2 regions of the Arthrobacter sp. BI5 genome follow, and region 1 is predicted to be linked to the other one. Evidence: riboswitches for the same ligand, from Rfam matches in the RefSeq annotation. Region 1 holds a riboswitch; the other holds the start of a gene.
The links. A riboswitch is a leader RNA that binds a small molecule or an ion and turns the genes downstream of it on or off. The one in region 1 is predicted to bind S-adenosylmethionine.
Positions count from the first base shown of each region.

Region 2: it holds a riboswitch for S-adenosylmethionine, as region 1 does, so the genes downstream of both, AC1MED_RS12505 (aminotransferase class V-fold PLP-dependent enzyme) here and AC1MED_RS17090 (DUF1737 domain-containing protein) in region 1, are expected to answer to the same signal.

Region 1 is NZ_CM155264.1:3,680,843-3,685,244, forward strand. Features, by position in the region: gene AC1MED_RS17075 (aminodeoxychorismate lyase) at 1-204, shown strand, start outside; gene AC1MED_RS17080 (glycosyltransferase family 2 protein) at 224-961, opposite strand; gene AC1MED_RS17085 (ATP-grasp domain-containing protein) at 948-1,904, opposite strand; SAM riboswitch class IV at 2,209-2,323, shown strand; gene AC1MED_RS17090 (DUF1737 domain-containing protein) at 2,362-2,655, shown strand; gene AC1MED_RS17095 (rhodanese-like domain-containing protein) at 2,652-3,071, shown strand; gene AC1MED_RS17100 (O-succinylhomoserine sulfhydrylase) at 3,072-4,280, shown strand; gene AC1MED_RS17105 (glutamate--cysteine ligase 2) at 4,277-4,402, opposite strand, start outside.
Region 2 is NZ_CM155264.1:2,717,299-2,721,700, reverse strand. Features, by position in the region: gene AC1MED_RS12510 (class I SAM-dependent methyltransferase) at 29-787, opposite strand; gene AC1MED_RS12505 (aminotransferase class V-fold PLP-dependent enzyme) at 858-2,282, opposite strand; SAM riboswitch class IV at 2,317-2,430, opposite strand; gene hisN (histidinol-phosphatase) at 2,519-3,331, opposite strand; gene rsgA (ribosome small subunit-dependent GTPase A) at 3,413-4,402, opposite strand, start outside.

The DNA.
Region 1 (4,402 bases):
ACTGCGGCGAAGGCCGCCGGGTGGGAACTCGGCTACGGTCCGCTGGTCCCCGAGGACTTGTACGACGCGGACGCCGTCTGGCTCATCTCGAGCATCCGGCTCCTCGCCCCGGTGAACCACATCGACGGCAAGGAGATCGGCACGCCCGAACTGCGGCGGCAGCTCACGGCGGAGCTCAACGAACTTTTCGCCACGATCGAGTAAGGCGCGGAGCGACCCGAGCTCAGCTCCGGGTCCTTGGGCGATGGAACCGGTCCCCCGCGGTAGTCGCTGAAGTATCGGCGTAGGCCAAGTCACGCGGAGCGGAGGCCACCCGGTAGCCGGCGCGGCGCACCCGCCTGATCAGTTCCCGGTCTCCGCCCACCAGCAGGTCTTCCGGGAGAGGTCCGATTTCCTCAAGCACGGCCCGGGATACCGCTCTGATGTTGCCGGGGCGGGCCGGCAGGCAGCCGCTCACGGCGAGGGCTCTCCGGAGCAACCCGGCGCCGCGGCTCAGGGAGGATGGTATCCGGGGCCGCTCCGGGGCCGCCGTGGCCGGCCGGGCGTCGCCGCAGACCGCGCCGGTATTCTCGTCCGCGAAGCCTTGGAGCATCCTTTTGACCGTGTTCCGTGAGAGGACCACGTCCGAATCCATGAACACCACGACCTCGCCGGATGCGTGCCGTAAGCCCAGATTCAGGGCGGCACCTGTGCCCACGTTGGCCTGGCTGAGCACTTTGATTCGGAGATCGGCCGCGGCCACGCCCTTCATCAGTTCGAACGTGTTGTCGGTCGAGCCGTCGTCGACCAGCACCACTTCGTAACGGTCGTAGCTGGTGAGCTGGATGGAGCGTACACAGCTCTCTATGCGGGCCGCCTCGTTGAAGGCCGGCACAATGATCGACACAGTCGGCCACATGTCCAGCAGGGTGGGCACCCCGCGGCGACGCCGCACTGCGGCGCGGACCTCATACCAGGGCATTGCCGTGCACCCGTGGGAACTGACGGAAGGATGCCGGGTTGAACGATGGCAGGGTAAATGCCCCTAGAACGGCGTCGAGCAATTCCGGGACGAGCCCGCTGTTCCTGCCGAACCGGGCGGTCACACCGAGCACCACCGGCGTCCCGTCGGCACGCCGCCTGACATCGACGCCAACCGGGCCGGTCAGCCCAAGCGCGCGGACAGCGGCCATGGCCACATTTCCCACATCCATGGCCTCGCCGATTTCGACCCGACGGGCGGCCGCCGCGTTTCCAGCCTTCCCCTGGGCCGGTGCAGTTTTTTCGATAACGACGACGAACGGAGCGGCCGCGTTCTGCACCGGGGTGCCGAAGACCATCGGGCCGTAAGCGGTTCCCGGGATGAATTCCTGCACGATCTGGCCTTCCGGCAGTCTGTGCCAGTCCACGTCGCTGCCTCCGTCGACGACGGTCACGCCGCTGCCGCCGCCGGAGACCCGGGGGCGGACGACTACCGGTCCGCCAAGCGCTTCCATGGCGGCCTCAGCGCCGGAGAAATCCCGGGGCACCCCGAACCGCGGGACGGCCACCCCGGCCGATTGCAGCCGCCATGCGGTAAAGAGCCTGTCGTGGGCGAGGGCCACGGGTCCCGGCTCGCCAATGATGACGCGGACATCGGGGCCGAAGGCGGGCCGGAAGGCCGCCAGCTGCGGCAGCTCGTCAGTCACGGTAGGAATGACAACGTTCACGTCTTCGGCGGCCACCAGCCGGCGGAGCGCCGAGACCAGCTCCGGATCCGAGGCCTCCGGGACGCGGACGGCGGTGATTCCCGACCCTGCCGGCAGTTCGCGGATGTCGGTACCCAGGACGGGGACGCCTCGCGCTTTGAGCTGGGCCGCGACGGCCCGTCCGGCAGGTCCCCCCGCGCCGGTGATGAGCACGCGGGGCTTCACAGGTGGTCCCATAAAAATCCAGTTCCTTCGTAGACATGCCGGGTGCCCCAGTGCAGCGCCTGGCTAATGCTGGTTATCCCATTGGAAATCTGCTGGCACGTCGGTCGTGCCCGTCCCAGTCAAGGCGAGGGTGGCCAGGGATATCCCGAGTAGGAACTACCCGAATCTGCCCCGCAGGCACTGCGCCGGATGCCCACGAGTACTGGGGTTGCTGCCAGCGCTACCCGCGCCCATGCCGTTGCTGGAAACGCCGGCCCGTGACTTAACATGACGGCGCCGCCGGTGCCGACGGCACGGAAGTGCTACGTTTTTGGGGAGTAATGAGACCCGGCGCCAAGCCCTGACTGGCCGGTCGGCAACCCTCCCTTTCGCGGCGGGGTGCCTCAGGTGAATACTCGGCATATCGAGAGTTCGAGCTGCAAGCGTGAAAGTAAGGAGATCCGTCGTGCCCGACGCGTCCGCACCCGCTGTGCCCGCCACAGCCCCCGCCCCGTCCTCCGCCGCCCCCGGCCCGGCCGCCGAAGCGAGGCTGGCCTACCGCCTGTTCACCGGTCCCGATGACCGCAGCTTCTGCGAACGGGTCTCCGCCGCCCTGGCCGAGGGCTATGTCCTGCATGGCAGCCCCTCCGCGACCTTCAATGGCAGCACCGTGATCGTGGCCCAGGCGCTCGTGCTGCCGTCCGCCATCGCGAGCGCTGACGCCGCCGTCGCCAACGCGGTGGATGAGCTGGACGTCGAGTTCGACGGCGGGGGCCACGCATGAACTACGCCGGAGACCTGAGCCCGGAGGAGGCATGGGCCACGCTTGAGGCGGGCGCCGTCCTGGTGGACGTCCGCACCGAGGGCGAATGGGCCCGGATCGGCACCCCCGACACCACGGCCGCGGGCGAACGACGGAACGATCCGCTCTTCATCCAGTGGAACCTGGCCGGCGGCATCCCCAATTCGCAGTTTGTTGAACAGTTGAAACAGCGGGCCCCGAAAGGCGGAGGAACCGAACTGGTCTTCCTGTGCCGTTCAGGCGCCCGGTCCGTCGCCGCGGCAATAGCGGCGACGGAAGCCGGCTTCACCTCTTACAACGTCCTCGAGGGCTTCGAAGGCGAACCGGACCGTCACGGCGAACGCACCGTCAACGGCTGGAAAAACCGCGGCCTGCCCACCAACCCCGGAAAGCACTAAGTGAGCTTTAATCCCGATGCCCAAGGCTGGAGCCCGGACACCCAGGCCGTCCGCGGCGGACTCGACCGCACCGGCTTCCAGGAGACCACCGAACCGATCTTCCTGAACTCAGGCTTCGTCTACGAATCCGCCGCCGCCGCGGAACGCGCCTTCACCGGCGAGGACGAACGCTTTGTGTATTCGCGCTACGGCAACCCCTCGGTGGCCACCTTCCAGGAGCGGCTCCGGCTGCTGGAAGGAACCGAAGCATGCTTCGCGACGGCGTCCGGCATGTCCGCCGTGTTCACCGCGCTGGGGGCGCTGCTGGGGGCCGGCGACCGGGTAGTCGCCGCCCGCTCCCTCTTCGGATCCTGCTTCGTGATCCTCAACGAGATCCTCCCCCGCTGGGGTGTGGAGACGGTCTTCGTGGACGGCCCCGACCTTGAGCAGTGGCGCTCGGCGCTGTCGGAGCCGACGACGGCGGTCTTCTTCGAGTCGCCGTCGAACCCGATGCAGGAAATCGTGGACATCGCCGCCGTGAGCGAACTGGCGCACGCCGCCGGCGCGACCGTCATCGTTGACAACGTCTTTGCCACTCCCCTGCTGCAGCGCTGCGGGGAACTCGGCGCGGACGTGATTGTGTATTCCGGCACCAAACACATTGACGGCCAGGGCCGGGTGCTCGGCGGCGCGATCCTGGGCACCAAGGAGTTCATCGAAGGCCCGGTCAAGCAGCTTATGCGCCACACCGGCCCGGCGCTCTCCGCCTTCAACGCGTGGGTGCTGACCAAGGGGCTGGAGACCATGGCCCTGCGGGTGAACCACTCCTCCGCCTCCGCGCTGCGGCTGGCCGAGTGGCTCCAGGAGCAGCCGGCGGTCAGCTGGGTCAAGTACCCGCTGCTGCCATCCCATCCGCAGTACGAGCTGGCCGCACGGCAGATGAAGGCCGGCGGCACCGTCTTGACGTTCGAGCTGTCACCCTCGCCCGGCCGCACGGCCAAGGAGGCCGCCTTTGCGCTGCTGGACTCGCTGCGGATCATCGATATTTCCAACAACCTGGGTGATTCGAAGTCCCTGATCACCCATCCGGCCACCACGACGCACCGCGCCATGGGACCGGACGGCCGGGCAGCGATCGGGCTGAGCGACGGCGTCGTCCGGCTGTCGGTGGGCCTGGAAGACGTCGAGGACCTGATCCGCGACCTCGGGCAGGCACTCAAGCAGGTTTAGTCCCGGCGTACCCGTGAGAGCACGGGGGTCGGCTCCGCTGCCGCCCTGGCGTCCGCGCCGTGCGTCGTGACCCGCACGGCGTGGGCGACGACGGCGGCCAGGCCTGCGTCGTCGGCGGGCGT
Region 2 (4,402 bases), 960 kb from region 1:
GGCATGCCCCCAGCGCAATGCGGGAACCTCAGGCCCGGGCGGCGCGCCAGGTTTGCGTCAGGTAGGGGAGCGGCAGGAGCTCGCCGGGAGTGTGCCCGAGGTGCTCGTGCAGGTACCAGTCGAGGTTGCCGAAGACCTTGGCCCGGGTGGTCTCGCCTGCCCGCAGGTAGTAGCTGCGGGACTTGGCCAGTTCCATGAGGTCCTGGCTGGTGACTGGGTCCTCCCAACGGGTGAGGTGGCTCTGCAACCCGGTGAATTCCGGTCCCAGCGGCGGTGTGAAGTCGGGCTTGTGGACGTCCCCGGCGTGCATGATCCGCGAGAGCCGGTGCACCCACGGGACCGAGGTGTCGAGTTGGTTCCAGATCAGGCCGAGGATGCCCTGCGGGCGCAGGATCCGGGCAGCCTCGGTGCTGGCCAGCAGGGGATCGCACCAGTGCCAGGCCTGGGCCACCGTGACCAGGTCGAACGCCCCGGACGCCAGTCCCGTGTGTTCGGCGGTGCCCTCGACGGCGGTGACGTCCGGCAACGTGCGGCGCAGCTGTTCCAGCATGTCCGGGGACGGGTCCACGGCCACCGTCTTCAGTCCCCGTTCGACCAGGAGAGCCGTGAATTTGCCCGTGCCGGCGCCCAGGTCGGCGGCGTCCCGGGCCCCGCCGGGGATCAGCCAGTCGGCCGAGTCCGCGGGGTAGCCCGGCCGGACCCGGTCGTAGTGCTCGCCGCCGTCCTGGAAGCTCTGGCCGAGCTCCTGTCGCCGGTGGTGGTGGAGTTTGGGGCCGCCGCGTGCCACGTGCGATCTCCTTCGGCAGCAATAGGTAAGTACCCTCCGAATTTACCGCACGCGGCCGGAGGCGGGGCCCCTAGTCGAGGGTGCAGGGGGCGGCTCCCGCGGTGCCCGGCGTGTTCGGCGCCCAGTGCGGGTAGCTGCGCGCGTCGTTGGCCGGCACCCAGCGGCCGGCGTCCACCACGTAGTCCCAGCCCAGGCCGCCCCGCCGCAGCTCCTGGAGACCGGCGAGCAGCCGCTGGGCGTCCTCGAGCCGGGAGCCGAGGCCGAAGCTGGCGCGCAGCGACCCGGCCGGCAGGCCAAGCCGCTTCAGCAGCGGATGGGCGCAGAACCGGCCGTCGCGCAGGCCGATGCCGTGTTCGGCGGAGAGGTAGGCGGCGACCAGTCCGGCGTCGTACCCGGCGACCGAGAAGTTCACGACGCCGATCGTCCCGGGCCCCTCCCCGCGGGCGGTGTCTTCGAAGATGTGGTGCACGCTCACACCCTCGATCCGCTGCAGGCCCTCCACCAGGAAGGAGCGGATGGCGTCCTCGTGGGCGTGCCACTGCTGTTCGTCAAGCGACTCGATCACCTGGCTGGCGCGGGCCAGCGCGGCGGCGCCGAGGACGTTCGGGGAGCCGCCCTCGTGGCGGGCCGGGCCGGTGGTCCAGCTGACGGTGTCGAGCCGCGCATCCCGCACGGCGCCGCCCCCGGCAAGGTGCGGGGTGCCGGCGTCGAGCCAGTCCGGCCGGCCCACCAGCACCCCGGCGCCGAACGGGGCGTAGAGCTTGTGGCCGGAGAAGGCGAGGTAATCGACGTCGTCGGCGGCGATGTTGATGCGGCGGTGCGGGGCCAGTTGGGCGGCGTCCACGGCGATCCGGGCGCCGAATTCGTGCGCCAGGGCGGCCAGCTCACGGATCGGCAGGATTTCGCCGGTGACGTTGGATGCGCCGGTCACGGCCAGCAGGCTCACGTCGCCGTGGGTGAGTTCCGTCCGGAGCCGTGCCAGGGTGCCGGCCAGGGTGGGCGCCGCGACGACGCTGCGGTGCGGGACGTTCTGCCAGGGCAGCAGGTTGGCGTGGTGCTCAATGTCGAGGTAAAGCACCTCGCCGGTGTGCTGGCCGCCGGCAACGGGCAGGCAGCCGGCCAGCAGGTTCAGCGAATCGGTGGTGTTCCGGGTGAAGATCACCGAGTCGTCCGGGCGTCCGCCGACGAACCCGCGGACGATGTTCCGGGCGTTTTCGTACACCGAGGTGCTGAGCTGGGAGGCGTAGCCGGCGCCGCGGTGCACGCTGGCGTAGTAGGGCAGGATCTCGTTCAAGTAGGCGGACACCACGGACAGCGCCGGGGCCGAGGCGCCGTAGTCGAGGTTGGCGTAGCGGACCTGGCCGCCCTGGATCAGCGGGGCCTGGATCTCGGCGCCGGAGACGGCGGACAGCGGCCGGCGCGCGGCGTCGAAGCGCGTCTCGGAAAGGGCCGCGCCGGCGCTGGTGGTGTGGGTGGGGATGGTGGCAGTCGTCATGGGACCTCGCTCAAAAAGGACCCCGCTCACAGGGGATCCGCGCTTGCCGGGTCCGCTCCGGACCGGCCAGGTCGTCACCCGGGGCACCCCGCCGCGAATGGAGGGTTGCCGGCCAGCAAACCGGGGTTTAGCGCTGGCACTCGTGACCTGTTTCGAGCCTAGGACATGGCCCGGCGGACGGAAAAGCGAGGCGGAAATATGAAGCGCTGTGTTACGAACTGCCGCGGGCGGGCCGGCTAGAGCAGGTCATCCAGGCCGGGGTTGAGGCGCTTGAGGACCTCCGAGTGCAGGATCGAGTTGGTGGCCAGGGCGTTGCCGCCGAAGGGACCGTCCTCACCCTCGAGCGAGGTGAAGCGGCCGCCGGCTTCCGTCACGATCGGGACCAGCGCCGCCATGTCGTAGAGGTTGAGTTCAGGCTCGCAGGCGATGTCGACGGCGCCTTCGGCCACCAGGCAGTAGGACCAGAAGTCGCCGTAGGCGCGGGTGCGCCAGACCTCCTCAGTGAGGCCAAGGAACTCATCGAGGTTGCCTCGCTGCTTCCAGCCGCCCAGGCTCGAGTAGGACAGCGAGGCGTCGGCCAGCCGGGAGACGTTCGAGACTTTCAGCCGGCTGGCGGCGGCCAGCGAGCGGCCCGTGTAGGCGCCGGCGCCCTTGGCCGCCCACCAGCGTTTGCCCAGGGCCGGGGCACTGACGACGCCGACCACGGGCTCGCCTTCATCGACCAGGGCGATCAGGGTGGCCCAGACTGGGACGCCGCGGACAAAGTTCTTGGTGCCGTCGATTGGGTCGATGATCCAGCGGCGGGAGCCGTGGCCGGAGCTGCCGAACTCCTCGCCGAGCACGGCGTCGCGGGGGCGGGAGCGGGACAGTTGCCCCCGGATGGCTTCCTCGGCGGCCTTGTCCGCGTCGGTGACGGGAGTGAGGTCCGGCTTCGTCTCGATCCGAAGGTCGAGCGCCTTGAAGCGGTTCATGGTCTGGGAATCTACGGAATCTGCCAGTACATGGGCAAGGCGCAGGTCATCGTTGTAGCTCGAAGCGGGTTGACTCATGCCTCCAAACTACCGCCAAAACGCGCCGCAGGCCGGGAGGCCACGTCGCCCGCTGCCGGGCGACCCGCTCGGCAGGCGCTGCTAGGAGACGCTGCCGAGTTCCTTGGTGTCCTGCGCTTCCAGCCGCGGGTCGGTGCCGAGCAGCCTGCGCAGCGAGGCGAGCCGGGCCGGGCCGGACGGGCCGGCGTGGCCGCCCTGCACCCAGGCGTCCACCCCACAGTTGACGGCGGAGGCGTCGTGCTTGCAGCCCCGTTCGCAGTCCTCGGTGCCGGGCGCCAGGTCCGGGAAGGAGCGCAGGATCCGGTCCGGGTCCACGTGGGCCAGGCCGAAGGAGCGGATGCCGGGGGTGTCGATGATCCAGCTGCCGGCGGGCGCATCGTTGACCTTCAGCGCCAGCGCGGAGGATGAGGTGTGGCGGCCGCGGCCGGTGACGGCGTTGACGCCGCCGGTGGCGCGTTCGGCGCCGGTGAGCGCGTTCACCATGGTGGATTTGCCGACGCCGGAGTGGCCCAGCATTACGGTGACTTTTCCGTCGAGGTACGCGCGCAGCTGCGAGACGGCGGTCTTGTCCAGCCGGGCGGAGAGGCCGTCATCGGAGCGGGCGTCGATGCCGGAGGCTGCCGAATCCGCGGTCTTGGAGATGATCACCGGGAAGTCGAGGTGCCGGTAGTTGTCGAGCAGTTCGGCAGGATCCTTGACGTCCGCCTTGGTGACCAGCAGCAGGGGCTCGATTCCGGCGTCGTAGGCGGCCACCAGGGCCCGGTCGATGAACCCGGTGCGCGGTTCCGGGTTCGCCGCGGCCACGACGACGACCAGCTGGTCGGCGTTGGCGACGACGGCGCGTTCGATCGGGTCCGTGTCGTCCGCGCTGCGCCGCAGCAGGGTGCGGCGGTCCTGGATCTTGACCAGCCGCGCCAGCGTGTCCGGCTCGCCGCTGACGTCCCCGACGAGGGAGACGAAGTCCCCGGCTACGACGGGGTTGCGGCGCAGTTCGCGGGCACGGGCCGCGATGATCTTGCGTTCCGTGCCGGTGCCTTCACCGACGACGGCGGTGTAACGTCCGCGGTCAAC